2 regions of the uncultured Sphaerotilus sp. genome follow, and region 2 is predicted to be linked to the other one. Evidence: riboswitches for the same ligand, from Rfam matches in the RefSeq annotation. Region 2 holds a riboswitch; the other holds the start of a gene.
What was found. A riboswitch is a leader RNA that binds a small molecule or an ion and turns the genes downstream of it on or off. The one in region 2 is predicted to bind glycine.

Region 1: it holds a riboswitch for glycine, as region 2 does, so the genes downstream of both, AABN02_RS10930 (D-amino acid dehydrogenase) here and gcvT (glycine cleavage system aminomethyltransferase GcvT) in region 2, are expected to answer to the same signal.

What each region holds. Positions count from the first base shown of each region.
Region 1 covers NZ_CAWURG010000026.1:52,844-61,383, reverse strand. Annotated here, with positions in the region: gene AABN02_RS10960 (cupin domain-containing protein) at 1-770, shown strand, start outside; gene AABN02_RS10955 (fumarylacetoacetate hydrolase family protein) at 801-1,502, shown strand; gene AABN02_RS10950 (tripartite tricarboxylate transporter substrate binding protein) at 1,554-2,537, shown strand; gene AABN02_RS10945 (LysR family transcriptional regulator) at 2,538-3,449, opposite strand; gene AABN02_RS10940 (tripartite tricarboxylate transporter substrate binding protein) at 3,577-4,581, shown strand; gene AABN02_RS10935 (M20 aminoacylase family protein) at 4,607-5,806, shown strand; glycine riboswitch at 5,989-6,106, shown strand; gene AABN02_RS10930 (D-amino acid dehydrogenase) at 6,135-7,391, shown strand; gene AABN02_RS10925 (DUF924 family protein) at 7,444-8,025, opposite strand; gene AABN02_RS10920 (DUF1993 domain-containing protein) at 8,130-8,540, shown strand, end outside.
Region 2 covers NZ_CAWURG010000003.1:206,484-215,023, forward strand. Annotated here, with positions in the region: gene AABN02_RS01700 (type I restriction endonuclease subunit R) at 1-844, shown strand, start outside; gene AABN02_RS01705 (SprT family zinc-dependent metalloprotease) at 841-1,557, shown strand; gene AABN02_RS01710 (3'-5' exonuclease) at 1,966-2,613, shown strand; gene AABN02_RS01715 (PadR family transcriptional regulator) at 2,589-3,143, opposite strand; partial or broken gene AABN02_RS01720 (NADPH-dependent 2,4-dienoyl-CoA reductase) at 3,259-5,277, shown strand; gene AABN02_RS01725 (nuclear transport factor 2 family protein) at 5,389-5,775, shown strand; glycine riboswitch at 5,798-5,903, shown strand; glycine riboswitch at 5,916-6,055, shown strand; gene gcvT (glycine cleavage system aminomethyltransferase GcvT) at 6,115-7,248, shown strand; gene gcvH (glycine cleavage system protein GcvH) at 7,306-7,677, shown strand; gene gcvP (aminomethyl-transferring glycine dehydrogenase) at 7,780-8,540, shown strand, end outside.

The DNA.
Region 1 (8,540 bases), on a different contig from region 2:
ACCTCGGGATGCAATTGCTGCTGCCCGGCGAATGGGCGCCGTCGCACCGCCACACGCCCAACGCGGTGCGCATGGTGGTCGAAGGCGAGGGCGCCTGGACAACAGTGGACGGCGAACAATGCCCCATGTCGCGCGGCGACCTGATCCTCACCCCCACCGGCCTGTGGCACGAACACGGCCACGACGGCGACGCGCCGGTCGTCTGGCTCGACGTGCTGGACCTGCCGCTGGTCTTCTACATGGAGGCCAGCTACCACCTCAACGGCGGTCGGCAGGAGGTCAAGCCCGGCCGCGGCGAGCAGGCCTACCGCCGCGCCGGTGTCATGCCCAGCCCGGTCTTCGGCCGCAGCGGCAAGCGCTATCCGATGCTGCGTTACCCGTGGGTCGACACCCGCGCCGCGCTCGAAGCCCTGGCCGAGGACCAGCCCGCCCTCGACTCGGTGCAGATCACCTACGTCAACCCCGAGACCGGCGAAGACGCCGAGAACATCCTCGGCTTCTACGCCCAGATGCTGCGCCCCGGCCAGACGCTGCAGCTCCCGGCCCGCTCGCCGGCCTGTGTCTTCCACCTGATCGAAGGCAGCGTCGACGTCGCCATCGACGCCGCCACGCCGCGCACGTTCACGCTCGCCGAAGCCGACACCTGCTGCGCGCCCGGCTACACCGGCGTGACGCTGTGCAACCGGTCCGCCGACCGGCCCGCCTTCATCTTCCTCGCCGACGAAGCGCCGCTGCACCGCAAGCTTGGCGTCTACGAAGTCCGCGCCTGACGCGCCACCCCCACACACCGACACCACCCGATGACCACCTACCTCTGGAACCCGCCCGCCGTCCAATCCCTGCCCGTGCGCGGCTCGGACGCCCGCTTGCCCATCAACCGCATCTTCTGCGTCGGCCGCAACTACCACGCCCACGCCGTCGAGATGGGCCGCCCGGTCGACAAGGCCGCCGAGCGCCCGTTCTACTTCACCAAGTCACCGCAGACGCTGGTCGAAAGCGGCGCGACCGTGCCGTACCCACCCGGCACGTCGAACTACCACTACGAGATGGAACTGGTGCTCGTGATCGGCAAGCCGGGCTTCCGTGTCGCCGCCGAGAATGCCCACGACGTCATCTACGGTTACGCCTGCGGCCTGGACATGACGCGCCGCGACCTGCAGCTCGTCGCCCGCGACAAGGGCCGGCCCTGGGATCTGGGCAAGGACATCGAGCAGGGATCGGTCTGCAGCGAAGTCGTGCCGATGCCGGGTGTCGTGATCGAGTCCGGCGAGATCGCGCTCGCGGTCAACGGCCAGACGAAGCAGCACTCGGACGTGGACAAGCTCATCTGGAACATCCGCGAAATCATCGCTGACCTGTCGCAGTTCTATCACCTGGAACCCGGCGACCTGATCTTCACCGGCACCCCGGAAGGCGTTGGCGCGGTGCTGCCCGGGGACCAGATCCGCGGGCAGGTGGCTGGGGTAGGCGAGGTTGCGCTGCACATTGGCGCGGCCGAATAATTCGCGACCATAACGACACCACGAGATCGCAAGATCCACGGAGACAAACCGATGAACCGCCAGACCTTCCTCGCCGCGCTGATCGGCGCAGCCGCCTTTGCCCACCTGCCGGCCCGCGCCGAGACGGTGGCCGAGTTCCCTTCCAAGCCGGTGACGCTGTTCACCGCCTTCGCGCCCGGCAGCGGCCCGGACGCCACGCTGCGCATCCTGTCCGAGAAGCTCGGCAAGCTCTGGAACCAGCGTGTCATCGTCGAGAACCGCCCCGGCGGCGGCGGCTTCATCGCGATGGACGCCGTCAAGCGCGCGCCGGCCGATGGCTACACCCTGCTCCAGCTCGACAGCGACCACCTCTCTGCCGTGCCGCACCTCTACAAGCAGCGCGGCGCGGACGCGGTGAAGCACTTCGAGCCGGTGGCGTCGATTTTCCGCACCACCTTCCTGGTCGCGGTGGGCGCCGAGTCGAAGTGGAAAACCATGGGCGACCTGATCGCTGCCGCCAAGGCCGAGCCGGGCAAGGTGACCTACGGCTCGTGGGGCGTGGGCAGCCCCGGCCACCTCGGCGGCGAATTGCTGGAAGAGCTGACCGGCATCCGGATGCAGCACATCCCCTACCGCGAGGTGAGCCAGCTCTTCCCCGCGGTCGGCTCGGGTGATGTGGCGTGGAGCCTGGGCACGCTGCCGTCCAGCTCCGGCGCCTACAAGGCCGGCAAGCTGCGCTATCTGGCGGTGGCGTCCACCAGGCGCCTGCCGCAGCTGCCCGATGTGCCGACTGCTGCCGAAGCAGGCGCGCCCGCGGGCTTCGACGTGAACGCCTTCGTCGTGCTGGTCGCGCCCAAGGGCCTGCCGGCGCCGCTGCGCGCGAAAATCAATGCCGACGTGGCCAAGGTCATCGCCGATCCGGAGCTGAAGGCCCGCTTCGACACCTTCGCCTTCGAGCCGATCACCTGGACGCCCGAGGAGATCACCCGAGGTGTCGAGGCCAAGTCCAAGGTCTACGAGGTGCTGGTGAAGAAGGCCAACATCAGCCTGGACTGATCAGCCCGGAACGGCTTCGGCGTCCCGCAAGGTCGCGCGCATCCACTCGCGCACCAGCGCCAGCCCCGGCGCCGGTGTGCGGGCGGACAGCGTCACCAGACCGAAGCGGGCGCTGGCCTGCAGTGGGGGCGCCAGCGCCAGCTCGACCAGTTCCGGCCCGGCGGCGCGGATCGCGATCAGCACCGCGTCGCTGCGCAGCGCCACCGCCACCAGGCTCGGAATCTCCTCGCAGCGCAGCGTGACGCATTGAGCCGGATGCGCGGCCGGCCCGTAGCGCTCCATCAGTACCCGCGCCACCTCGTCGCTCAGCGGCGTCGAGGCGATCGGGAAGCGCTGCACATCGGCAAACGCCACTGCGCCATCCCGCGCCACCTGTTCGGCCAGCGGATGCCCCGGCCGGCAGAGAAACGCGCCGCGCATCTCCGAGACCGTGTCTACGCACAGATCGGGCGCCGGGACGATCGAACGCACGTCCACCACCAGCGCATCCAGCGTCCGTTCGCGCAGCGCCTGCACCAGCAGCGCCGTCGTCGCGCGCGAAACCTCCACATGCAGGCCCGGCCGCTGCGTGGCCACCGCCATCAACAGCGGCGTCATCAGCATCGCCCCCGGCCCCGAGCCCATGCCGATGCGCAGCACGCCCGCTTCGCCTGCGCCGATGCGCCGGCCACTGTCGAGCAACTCGTCTGCGTCCAGCACCACCTGCCGCGCCCGGGCAAGCACTTCGCGCCCGAAGGGCGTCAGCTCGCTGTGGCGGCCGATGCGGTCGAACAGCGGCTGATCCAGCTCGTCTTCCAGCGCGCGGATGCTGCGGCTGAGCGCTGGCTGCGTCAGGAACAGCGCTTCGGCGGAGCGGCTGAAGGAGCCGCTTTCCGCGAGTGCGATCAGGTGCTTGAGTTGAACCAGCGTCATGCTTGCCTCGGCGTTCAAACTATGAGTTCAACTCATCATAAGTCTGAAAACAATGCATTGGACGCCTGAATGATGGCGCTCTACGATGAAGCATCCCATCCCGAACCGTCCCCTCCGGAGAGCCGCCATGCAGCCCAAGAACTTCCCCCGCCGCGCCATCTTCCTGCTCGCCGGCCTGTGCCTGGCCGGCACCTCCGCGGTGGCGCAGACCTTCCCGAGCAAGCAGGTCAACCTGATGGTGCCGTACCCGGCGGGCGGACTCTCGGACGTGATCGCGCGCATCGTCGAGAAGCCGCTGACCCGGGCGCTCGGCCAGCAGGTCATCGTCGAGAACCTCGGCGGTGTCAGCGGGGCGCTGGCCGCGCAGAAGGTGCTGGCAGCGCCTGCGGACGGACACCTCGTATTCCAGGGCTCCCCCAACGAGCTGATCCTCGCACCGCTGGCCAACGCGGCGGTGAAGTTCAAGTCGGAAGACTTTCGCCTCGTGCAGATGATCGGCGTTTCTCCGATCACGATCCACGCCCGCAAGGGACTGCCAGCGAACAACGTCGACGAGCTGGTCGCACTGGCCAGGAAATCAGCCGCAGCGGGCAAGCCACTCACCTACGGCAGTGTCGGCTACGGCTCGTTCTACCACGTGCTCGGCGCGCATTTCGCGCAGACCATCGGGGCAGAGATGGTGCACGTCCCGTACAAGGGGGCCGCGCCGCTGCTGCAGGACATAGGGGGCGATCTGGTGGACATCTCCGTGCTGGTCACTGGACTGCAGTCGGCCGGTCTGGCCGACCAGGGGCGGCTGAAGATCCTCGGCACGCTGGCGCCCGCGGGCAAGGTCGAAGTGCCGTTCCTCAAGGCCTACCCGAGCATCAACGACAGCAAGAGCGTCAAGGGCTTCGCCTACAACATCTGGACCGGCTATCTGGTCAGGAAGGACACGCCGGAGCCGGTGGTGCAGGCGCTGAACAAGGCACTGACGACGGTGCTGGGCGATCCGGTGGTGCGGGCCGAGCTGGAAAAGCAGGGGCTGATGGTCGCCACGCCGCTGTCGGTGGCCGACGCAGCGCGTGAATACGAGACGCTGACCACCAGCTTCCGCGCCATCGCCAAGGCCATCAAGCTCGAAGCGCAGTGACGCGCGGCCGAGAACGAGCCACGCCATGACCTACCTGCTCGACGCACTGCGCACCCGGATCGGCGAATTCGTCCACCTGCGCCGCGACCTACACCAGCACCCCGAACTTGCCTTCGAGGAGCACCGCACCGCCGCACTCGTCGCCGACAAGCTCGAAGGCTGGGGTTACACGGTCGAACGCGGTGTCGGTGGCACGGGCGTGGTCGGTCGTCTGGTGCGCGGCACGGGATCGCGGCGGCTCGGGCTGCGCGCGGACATGGACGCGCTGCCGATCGACGAGGCCTCCGGCGTCGCATGGGCCAGCACCCGGCCCGGCCTGATGCACGCCTGCGGCCACGACGGCCACACGGCGATGCTGCTGGCCGCCGCGCGCCACCTCGCCGAGCACGGCAGCTTCGATGGCACGCTGCACCTGGTCTTCCAGCCCGCCGAAGAGGGTGGCGGCGGCGCCCTGCGGATGATGTCGGACGGGCTGTTCGAGCGCTACCCGTGCGACGCGGTCTTCGCCATGCACAACATGCCCGGCATCACCCAAGGCCACCTTGTCTTCCGTGACGGCGCCGCGATGGCGTCCTCCGACTACGCGACCATCACGATCGAAGGCGTCGGCGGCCACGGCGCAATGCCCCACCGCGCCGCCGACCCGATCGTCGCCGCGGCCAGCCTCGTGATGGCGCTGCAGACCATCGTCTCGCGCAACGTCGATCCGCTGCACGCGGCGGTGGTGACAGTTGGCGCGCTGCAGGCGGGTCAGGCGAACAACGTGATCCCGGCCAGCGCGCGGCTGGAGCTGAGCCTGCGGGCGCTGGACCGCGACGTGCGGGCCACCATGGAGCGGCGGCTGCGGGCGCTGGTCGCGGCGCAGGCGGAGAGCTTCGGCTGCACGGCGCGCATCGACTGGCGTCCCGGCTACGCGGTGCTGGTCAACACGCCGGCGGAAACCGCATTCGCCCGCGAGGTGGCGCTCGACCTGCTCGGCCCCGACAAGGTCACGCTGAACGGCCCGCCGCTGACGGGCAGCGAGGATTTCGCGTTCATGCTGGAGCGCGTGCCGGGCAGCTACCTGCTGATCGGCAACGGGCTGGGGGAGCAGGGCGGCGACGACAGCACGGCCGCGTCGGCCTGCATGGTCCACAACCCGGGCTACGACTTCAACGATGCCAACCTGCCGGTGGGCGCCGCCTACTGGGTGCGGCTGGCCGAGCGGTTCCTGGTGAAAGAATGACCCACCCACCCCCGTCATCCTCGCGAAAGCGAGGACCCACCCGACCAGTGGGTTCCCGCTTTCGCGGGAATGACGGGAGCGGTTGATCGATAGAATCGTTTCACAGCAGGAGAGCACCGGCCCCGAGCCGGTCACCGAAGGCGCAAACTCCCATGAACGCTCAGGTCCACGCACTGCAAGCACACACGCCGTCTGGAGAGACTTCAGGCCCGCACCACGGGTTGTGAAGCGCCGAAGGAGCAAGGCACCGGGACCGTCCCGGCGCTGAATCTCTCAGGTACCAAGGACAGGGGGAGCGGCATGAAAAACGCGAAAGCGCGTCCACATCATGCAAGTCATCGTCCTCGGTGCCGGCCTGCTCGGCACCACGTCTGCCTATTTCCTGCGCCAGCTCGGCCACGACGTCACCGTCATCGACCGGCAGGCCGCGCCCGCCGCCGAAACCAGCTTCGCCAACGGCGGCCAGATCTCCGTCAGCCACGCTGAGCCGTGGGCCAACCCCTCCGCGCCGCTCAAGGTGCTGCAGTGGCTGGGCAAGGAAGACGCGCCGCTGCTGTTCCGCCTGCGCGCCGATCCGCAGCAGTGGCGCTGGGGCCTGCAGTTCCTGCGCGAATGCACGCCGGCCCGCACCCGCCACAACATCGCGCAGATCGTCCGCCTGGGCACCTACAGCCGCGACACGCTGCAGCAACTGCGGCGCGACCTCGGCCTGCAATACGACCAGCGCACGCAGGGCATCCTGCACTTCTACACGAGCCAGAAGGAGTTCGACGCCGCCGAAGCCCCCGCGGCGCAGATGCGCGATCTGGGCTGCGACCGGCGCGTGATCTCGGCGGACGAAGCCGTGCGGCTGGAGCCGGCGCTGCGCCACATCCGGCCGCAGCTGGCCGGGGCGACCTTCACCTCGGAGGACGAGTCGGGCGATGCGCGCCAGTTCACGCTCGCGCTGGCCGAGCGCTGCCGGCAGGACGGCGTGCGTTTCCTGATGGGGCACCACGTCATGGCGCTGCGCACGGTGGGCGGCCGGATCGACCACGTCGAGGTGACGGACGCCGACGGAGCGTTCCAGCGGCTGCGCGCCGATGCCTTTGTCCTGGCCATGGGCAGCTTCAGCCCGCTGCTGGCACAGCCGCTGGGCATCCGGCTGCCGATCTACCCGGCCAAGGGCTACTCGGTGACGATGCCGGTGAAGGACGCGGCGATGGCGCACCAGGTCTCGCTGACCGACGACGAATACAAGCTCGTCTTCTCGCGCCTGGGCGACCGCCTGCGCATCGCCGGCACGGCGGAGCTGAACGGCTACAGCCGCGACCTGAACCGCGTGCGCTGCGAGGCGATCGTGCGGCGCACGGAGCAGCTTTTCCCCGGCGCGGGCGACACGGCGCAGGCACAGTTCTGGACCGGCCTGCGCCCCGCGACACCCAGCAACGTGCCGATCATTGGCCAGTCCCGCGTCCCGAACCTGTTCCTCAACACCGGCCACGGCACGCTCGGCTGGACCCACGCCTGCGGCTCGGGCAAGAGCGTGGCGCGCATCCTCAGCGGGCTGGCGCCGGAGCTGGAGTTCGCCTTCACGCGCCCCTGACCCACACCGTCGTCATCCTCGCGAAAGCGAGGACCCACCCGTCCCCCCACCCTCAGAACCCCGAGCCGGGTTGCATCAGGAACCCGGCCTCCTCGGCGGTATTCGTCCGGCCGAGCGCTGCATTCCGATGCGGGAAGCGCCCGAAGCGCGCCACGATCACCCGGTGCCGCTCCGCCCACTCCAGCAGCCCGGCCAGCGCCGGCTCGTCCCGGCCCAGCTGCGCGAACAGGCGGATCGACTCGTCCTGATCGGCGAGCGACTCCGAGTGCTCGAAGGGCAGGTAGACGAACTGGCGCTGCACCCCGGTCAGCGTCCTGTCCGCGCCAGACGCGACCAGCGATTTCGCCAATGACAGCGCCCGCGGATCGCCCGCGAAGGCGCGCGGCGTGTCGCGGCCGGTGTTGCGGGTGAACTGGTCGAGGACGAGGATCAGCGCGAGCGTGCCGGTGGGGGTGGCGGTCCAGTCCTGGAGGCCGCCGGACAGGGCTTCGTCGATCAGCGGGCCGAAGCGGCGGGCGATCTCGGCGTCGAAGGTGGCGTCCTTGCGGAACCACTGGGGGCTGGATTGAGTGTGGGTGGGGTCGGTGGGGGGGCCGAACCAGAAGTCGAGGATGGCGCTTGATTTGGGTTGCATGGCGATCGATGGTATGACTGGTTTCGCGATGGAAGCACTCTGCATACACGCGAAAAAACTGCTAGCGTCATGGACTATTCCGATTCACCACCAAGGAACCCCGCATGACCATCTCCATGTCCTCCGCCAGCCTGCCCGTCTTCACCACCATGCTGCGCAACCTGAGCCACTGCATGGACAAGGCCGAAGCGTCCGCCGCAGCCCGCAAGTTCGACGTGAACGTGCTGGTGCAGGCCCGGCTGGCGCCGGACATGCTGCCGTTCGCCTCGCAGGTGCGCATCGCCTGCGACGCCGCGAAGCTGGCCGCGGCCCGCCTTGGCGGTGTCGACGCGCCCAAGTTCGCCGACGACGAAACCACCTTCGCCCAACTGAAGGAACGCATCGCCAAGACGCTGGAGTTCCTCGTCACCGTGCCGCCCACCGCGATCGACGGCACCGAAGGCAAGGACATCACCTTCCCCATCGGCCGCGACGGCTCGACCCGCACGATGAAGGGCGAGGACTACCTGAAGCAC
Region 2 (8,540 bases):
CGAGGTGCTGCGGGTGTCGTTTTACAAGCTGGTCGCCCACGTTGTCCGGGCCTTCGCTGCCATCGCCCAGGACCTGACCGAGGCCGGGTATTCGGATGCCGAGGCGGTGGCGGTGAAGAAGGAAGTCGACTTCTACACCGACACCCGCGCGGCCATCAAGAAGCACTCGGGCGAGGAGTTGGACATCAAGCCTTTCGAGGCCGACATGCGCCACCTCATCAACACCTACATCCAGGCTGATTCAGCCACCCCGCTGGGTGAACTGGGCGAGATGTCGCTGACGGAGCTGATCATCGAGACCGGCATCCACGATGCCATCGCCAGGAAGCTCAATGCCAAGGGCAAGCTCAGCAAGAACGCCATCGCCGAGGGGATCATCAACAACGTTCGAAAGACGATCATCCGCGATCAGCTCACCGACCCGATGTTCTACGAGCAGATGTCCAAGCTGCTGGACGATCTCATCAAACAGAGCCGTACCGACGCGGCAGCCTATGAGGAATTTCTGCGCCAAGCCGAGACACTGGTGAAACAACTCGTCAACAAGCAGCCCAAAGACGGGGTACCGGTCTCGCTGCACGGCAAGCACGAGGCTGTGGTGCTTTTCAACAACCTGGGCTCGATTCCGGCGACGACCTTCCAGTACCCCACCACGGACGACGACAAGGCCGCGCTGGCGCTCAAGATCGACCAGACCGTGCGCGAGCATTCCCCTGCGGGGTGGTACGGTGATCAGGCGCGTGAGTCGCAGGTGGTGAACGCGATCTATCCACTGATGAACAAGGACCGCGCGGCAACCAAAGCCGTCTTCGACATCGTCAAGAACCAGCCGGGCTATCAGTGACCGAGATCATCGAACTCGGCGAGTTCGACATCGCCGTGACGCGCAAAGCCGTCAAGCATGTACACCTGTCGGTACACCCGCCCCAAGGGCATGTCACGCTGGTCGCTCCCTTGGAGACGCGCCTGGAGGTTGCCCGTGCCTATGCGATTTCCAGGCTGGGCTGGATTCGCGACCAACGAGACAAGCTGCAGGCACAGGCGCGGGAAACGCCACGCCAGTACATCGAACGGGAAAGCCACTATCTGTGGGGGCGGCGCTATCTGTTGTCGGTCATCGAGCGTGAGGCAAAGCCGACCGTATCGCTTGATCACCGACGGATCACGCTCGCCGTCCGCCCCGGTACCACGCGAGAACAACGGGCACAGGTCCTGCGGGCATGGCACCGGACGCAGTTGCACGGCGTCGTGCCTGAACTGATTCGCAAGTGGGAGCCCAAGCTCGGTGTGACGGTGACAGGCTATTTCCTGCAGCAGATGAAGACCAAATGGGGCAGCTGCAACCACCGGGCTCGGAATATTCGACTCAATACCGACCTCGTGACCAAGCCGAAAGATCTGCTGGAATACGTCGTCCTGCACGAGATGGTGCACCTGATCGAGCCCAGGCACAGCGAGCGATTCGTCGCACTGCTGGATGCGCACTACCCCACGTGGCGAGAGGCACGGGTCGAACTGAATGCGCTTCCGCTCGCGGCACAGGCGTGGCAGGGGTAGCACTTGCTGGCCCACTGCGGGGCCGTGTCAGACCGTCTTCCACTACGGCACTCGTTCACCGCCACGTCGTTCGGAGTCGTTCATCCGCTCGGCGCATCCGATGCCCAAGCGGTGACACCCTGGCGGCGACACATCGATTTACAAATGGACCCGCAGCACAGAACCGATCCGTACCGATGTTACGAACCACGCCCTACCATCGGCGCCGTCGTCGGACTTCTGCCCTGCCGCTGCACTGCGCATCGATTGCGGCCGCCTGCACCGCACTGCTCGGCGCGATGGCGCCACTGCACGCCACCGCCGCGGACGCCCCTCCCAGCGAACTCTCGCGCTACTGGGAACTCGACCCCGAGGACCAGCACGGCGGGTGCGGGCGTGATGTTCTCGCCGTTCTGAGATCATTGGTGGATGCCTGCTGCCGCCCACACCTCCGCCTCCCGCATCGCCGTCATCGACTTCGAGACCACCGGCATCTCGCCCCAGATGGGCGACCGCGCCACCGAGGTGGCCATCGTGCTGCTGGAAGCCGGCCGGGTGGTCGATCGCTACCAGAGCCTGATGTTCACCGGCGTCTACATCCCCGCCTTCATCAGCCAGCTCACCGGCATCACGAACGAGATGGTGCGCAGCGCGCCGACCGCGGTGCAGGTCATGTCGGACGCGGCCCGCTTCGTCGCCGGCGCGCCGATGGTGGCGCACAACGCCGCCTTCGACCGCAAGTTCTGGCAGGCCGAGCTGGCGCAGGCCGGGCTGGCCGCGCCGCACCCCTTCGCCTGCACGGTGATGCTGTCACGGCGCCTGTACCCGCACGCACCCAACCACAAGCTCGGCACGCTGGTCGATTTCCACCGCCTGCCCCGCACAGGTCAGGCGCACCGGGCGCTGGCGGATGCCGAGATGGCCGCGGCGCTGCTGGTCCGCATCCAGCAGGACCTGCGCGGCCCGGCCGGCACCGGCCGCGCCGACCACGACTGGCTGATGCAGGTGCAGGCCTGTCCAAAGGCCAAGCTCCCGCGGCTGCTGGGCCAGGCTCAGGCGTCGACGTCGCCCTGCTGACCGTCCAGCAGCGCCAGCATCTCCTCGCACCAGCGCAAATTGCCTTCCTCGTAGCGCAGGCCCTTCTGCAGGATCAGGTGCTGGATGGCCGCGGCACGGCTGAGCGGGCGGCCGGGCGGAAAGTCGCGCTGCGCCAGGGCGCGGTAGAGGTCGAGCCGCTCGGCGTGGCTGGCGATGCGCTGGCGCAGCTCAGTGCACAGGTCGATCTCGCCCAGCGCCGCCTCCGCCCGCAGCTTGACCGAGAGGTCGTCGCGCAGATCCGGCGGCGGTGTCGGCTCGGTGGCCCAGCGCGCCAGCTCTGCCCGGCCGGCGGGCAGCACCTCGTACAGCCGCTTGCGTGTCTTGCCCGCATCGGGCGCGGGCTGCGAGGCGATCCAGCCGGCGGCTTCCATGCGCGCGAGTTCGCGGTAGATCTGCTGGTGCGTGGCGTGCCAGAAGTAGCCGATGGACTTGTCGAAACGCCGCGCGAGGTCGTAGCCGGACGAGGCCTTCTCGATCAGCGAGGTGAGCACGGCGTGGGACAGGGACATGCGGCGCAGTCTACGGGCCTCGGGAAAACCATGCAACCCGTTGCATAGTCACGGCGGCCTGCCTACACTGCGCCCTCACTGCACCCTGCAACTGGTTGCATAGCAAGGACACGCCATGACAACGACCACCGCCTATCCCCACCTGCTCGCCCCGCTCGACCTCGGCTTCACCACGCTGAAGAACCGCGTACTCATGGGGTCCATGCACGTCGGGCTGGAGGAAGCGAAAGACGGCTTTGCCCGCATGGCCGCGTTCTACGCCGAGCGCGCCCGCGGCGGGGTCGGCCTGATCGTCACCGGCGGCATCGCGCCCAACGATGCCGGCCGCCCGATGCCTGGCGGCGCCTGCATGACGACGCAGGCCGAGGCGGACAAGCACAAGGTCGTGACACAAGCGGTCCACGACGCGGGCGGCAAGATCGCGATGCAGATCCTGCACTTCGGCCGCTACGCCTACCACCCCGAGCTGGTCGCCCCCAGCGCGCTGAAAGCCCCGATCAGCCCCTTCCGCCCCCGGGCGATGACGGGCGACGAGATCGAGCAGACCATCGAGGACTACGTCCGCGCCGCCGCCCTTGCGCAGAGCGCGGGCTACGACGGCGTCGAGATCATGGGCTCCGAGGGTTACCTGATCAACGAGTTCATCGCCGCGCAGACCAACCAGCGCGACGACGAGTGGGGCGGCGCCTACGAGAACCGCATCCGCTTCGCGCTGGAGATCGTGCGCCGCACGCGGGCGCGGGTCGGGTCGAACTTCATCCTGATCTTCCGGCTGTCGATGCTGGATCTGGTCGAAGGCGGCTCGACGCAGGCCGAAGTCATCCAGCTCGCCCAGGCGCTGGAGGCCGCGGGCGCGACGATCCTGAACACCGGCATCGGCTGGCACGAGGCGCGCATCCCGACCATCGCCACCAAGGTGCCACGCGCCGCCTTCGCCTGGGTGACCCAAGGGCTCAAGGGCAAGGTCGGCATCCCGCTGATCACCACCAACCGCATCAACACCCCCGAGGTCGCCGAGCAGATCCTGGCGGGCGGCATGGCGGACATGGTCTCGATGGCGCGGCCCTTCCTCGCCGACGCCGACTTCGTGCGCAAGGCCGCCGAGGGCCGGGCCGACGAGATCAACACCTGCATCGGCTGCAACCAGGCCTGCCTCGACCACACCTTCGGCGGCAAGATCACCTCGTGTCTGGTGAACCCACGCGCCTGCCACGAGACGATCCTGATCGAGCGGCCGGCCACGACGAAGGCCCGTGTCGCCGTGGTTGGTGCCGGGCCGGCGGGGCTGGCGTTCGCGACGACGGCGGCGCGGCGCGGCTTCGACGTGACACTGTTCGACGCGGGCAGCGAGATCGGCGGGCAGTTCAACATCGCCAAGCAGGTGCCGGGCAAGGAAGAATTCTTTGAAACGCTGCGCTACTTCGGCAAGCAGATCGCGCTCACCGGCGTGACGCTGAAGCTGAAACACCGCGTCGCCGCGCAGGAGCTGGTGGACGCCGGTTTCCAGCATGTCGTGCTCGCCACCGGCGTCACGCCGCGCACGCCCGACATCCCCGGCATCGACCATCCGAAGGTGGTCGGCTACCTAGACGTGCTGCGCGACAAGTGCGCGGTCGGGCACGACGTGGCGCTGATCGGGGCGGGCGGCATCGGCTTCGACGTGGCCGAGTACCTGCTGCACGAAGGCACCAGCCCGAGCCTCGACAAGGCCAAGTTCTTCGCCGAATGGGGCGTGGACACCGCGTATGCCAACCGCGGCGGCCTCACCCCGGCACACATCGAACCGAGCCCGCGCAAGGTGACGCTGCTGCAGCGCAAGGAGAGCAAAGTCGGCGACGGTCTGGGCAAGACCACGGGCTGGATCCACCGCACCTCGCTGAAGAACCGGCAGGTCGAGATGGTGCCCGGCGTGACCTACCGGCGCATCGACGACGACGGACTGCACATCACGGTCGGCGAGCGCGAGATGACGCTGCCAGTGGACACGGTCGTGCTGTGCGCGGGGCAGGATCCGCAGCGCGAATTGCAAGCCGCGCTGCAGGCGGCGGGCTGCAGCGTCCACCTGATCGGCGGCGCCGACGTGGCCGCCGAGCTGGACGCCAAGCGCGCGATCAAGCAGGGCACCGAGCTGGCGCTGGGCTTTGATCCTGCGGCGGCCGAGGCAAGCGCGCAGGCGGCACCCGTCGCCACGCTGTCCGAGCGCCTGCCGACTGCCGTGGCGAAGAGCCTCGCGCACTGGCACCGCATGGTCGCGCAGGGCGACCTGAGCGAACTCGGCGCGATCCTGCACCGCAAGGTGGTCTTCCGCTCGCCGATGGCGCACACGCCCTACCCCGGCGCGCAGGTGGTGCAACTGATCTTGTCCACCGTGGCCAAGGTGTTCGAGGACTTCACCTACCACCGCGAGATGGCCAGCGCCGACGGCCTGAGCGTGACGCTGGAATTCAGCGCCAGCGTCAACGGCAAGTCGCTCAAGGGCGTGGACCTGATCCAGTTCGATGCGGACGGCAAGATCACCGAGTTCGAGGTGATGGTGCGGCCGATGAGCGGGCTGCAGGCGCTCGGCGACGAGATGGGGCAGCGGCTGGCGCCGTACCTGGCCGCTTACAAAGCCGCGAAACCGGCCGCCTGAAACGGTGAATCTGCGGTTAAACTGCACGCCGCCAGGAGAGAGCCGCGCCCCCGAGCCGGCCGCCGAAGGCGCAGAGGCCCCTTGAAACCGGGTTTCGAACGCTCAGGCAAAAGGACTGGCAAACGTCGCCCGCAGGGCGGCGTCACCTCACTGGAGAGAGACCGCGCGCTGCGTCGACCCACAGGTCAGCAGCGATCGCGGTCCACCGAAGGGGCAAGCGCGGCACCGGCCACACCGGGGCCGCGTCAATCTCTCAGGTAAAGCGGACAGCGAGGGCACCACCACCGACCATCGGTGGACCGATCCTTTCAAGATCCGTTGCCCTTCGAGAGCCTGTCCATGACCGCCGACGCCACCCCCTCCTCGCCGCTGCTGCAGACGCCGCTGCACGCACTCCATCTGGAACTCGGTGCCCGCATGGTGCCCTTCGCCGGCTACGCGATGCCGGTGCAGTACCCCGCCGGCATCATCGCCGAGCACCGCCAGTGCCGCGACTCGGCCGCGCTGTTCGACGTGTCACACATGGGCCAGTTGCGCCTGGTCGGGCCGGACGCCGCCGCCGCACTGGAGACGCTGGTGCCGCAGGACATCCAGGATCTGCCGATCGGCAAGCAGCGTTACGCCTTCTTCACGAACGAGGCGGGCGGCCTGCTCGACGACCTGATGGTCACACGCCGGGCGGACGACCTCTTCCTCATCGTCAATGCGGGCTGCAAGGACGCAGACACACGCCACCTCGTCGAGCGCATCGGCGGACGCTGCCAGGTCATCCCGATGCCGGACCACGCGCTGCTGGCCCTGCAGGGTCCGAAGGCAGCCGAGGCGCTGGCACGGCTGGACGCGGGTGTCGCCGCGCTGACCTTCATGTCCGGTGGCACGTTCACGCTGGCCGGCGCCGAGTGCTTCATCACCCGCTCGGGCTACACCGGCGAGGACGGTTTCGAGATTTCCGTGCCGGCAGCGCAAGCCGAGACGCTGGCCCGCGTCCTGCTCGCATTGCCCGAAGTGGCCCCCGCCGGTCTCGGCGCCCGCGACACGCTGCGCCTCGAAGCGGGTCTGTGCCTCTACGGCCACGACATCCACACCGCGACCACCCCGGTGGAAGCCGGCCTGACCTGGGCGATCCAGAAGGTGCGCCGGCCCGGCGGTGCGCGGGCGGGCGGCTATCCCGGCGATGCCACTGTCGGCGCGCAGCTCACCCACGGCGCCACCACCAAACGCATCGGCCTGAGCGGGCTGGAGCGCACCCCCGTCCGCGAAGGCGCCCCCCTCATCGATGCTGATGGCCAGCCCGTCGGCCGCGTCACCAGCGGTACCGTCGGACCGACCGTCGGCCAGCCGATCGCGATGGGCTACGTCGCCGCCACGCACGCGGCGGTCGGCACCGCGCTGTTCGCTGAAGTCCGTGGCAAGCGCGTACCGATGCAAGTCGCCGCGATGCCCTTCGCGCCTCACCGATACTTCCGCGGCTGATCACACCGATCACACCGCAACGCACCCCACATCCCCATTTTTCGCTGGAGCTTTCCCATGTCCCTCAAGTTCACCGCCGACCACGAATGGATCAACGCCGCCGACACCACCGCTGCCGTGGTGGGCATCACGGTCCACGCCCAGGATGCCCTGGGTGACGTGGTGTTCGTGGACCTGCCCGCCGTCGGTACCAGCTTCGCGCAGGGCGACGTCGCTGGCGTGGTCGAGTCGGTCAAGGCCGCCGCCGATGTCTACGCCCCGCTGTCGGGCGAAGTCACCGAAGTCAACGAAGCCCTGCGCGACGACCCCTCGCTGGCCAACACCGACCCGCTGGGCGCCGGCTGGTTCTTCAAGATGAAGCTCAGCGAGCCGTCGCAGCTCGACGCGCTGATGGACACCACCGCCTACGACGCCCTCACCCAGGGCTGATCCACCCCCGCCGACCACGCCGTCCGACCGCGCCCCCGCCCGGTCGCGGCCGCGCCTTTGTCTGAACCGCCAGAACAACCGCTGCCCCGAAGCCCCGCCGCCATGCCACACACCGCCCTGCCCCGCCTCGCCGATCTGGAAAACGCCAGCGAATTCACCGCCCGCCACATCGGCCCGGACGCGGCCGACGAGGCGCGCATGCTGGCGGCCATCGGCCCGGCCAGCCGCCGCGCGCTGATCGACGCCATCATCCCGCGCGCGATCGCCCGCCCCACGCCGATGGACCTGCCCGCTCCGCTGAGCGAGGCGCAGGCGCTGGCCGAACTCAAGGCCCTGGCATCGCAGAACCGCGTGCTGACCAGCCACCTCGGCTGCGGCTACTTCGGCACGCTGACACCCGGCGTCATCCTGCGCAACGTGCTCGAAAACCCCGCCTGGTACACCGCCTACACGCCCTACCAGGCCGAGATCAGCCAGGGCCGCATGGAGGCGCTGGTCAATTTCCAGACGATGGTCACCGACCTGACCGGCATGGCGATCGCCAACGCCTCGATGCTCGACGAGGCCACCGCCGCCGCCGAGGCGATGACGCTGGCCGCCCGCGTGGGCAAGTCGAAGGCCACGCGCTTCGTCGTCGCCCACGATGTGCTACCGCAGTCGCTCGAAGTCATCCGCACCCGCGCCAAGCCGCTGGGCATCACGGTCGACCAGGTCCACGCGACCGAGATCGCCGCGTCGCTGGCCGCCGCGCCCGCGTTCGCCGTGCTGCTGCAATACCCCGGCGTCAACGGCCAGCTCCGTGACCTGAAGCCGATCATCGACGCCGCGCACGCCGCGGGCGCCATGGCCATCGTCGGCGCGGA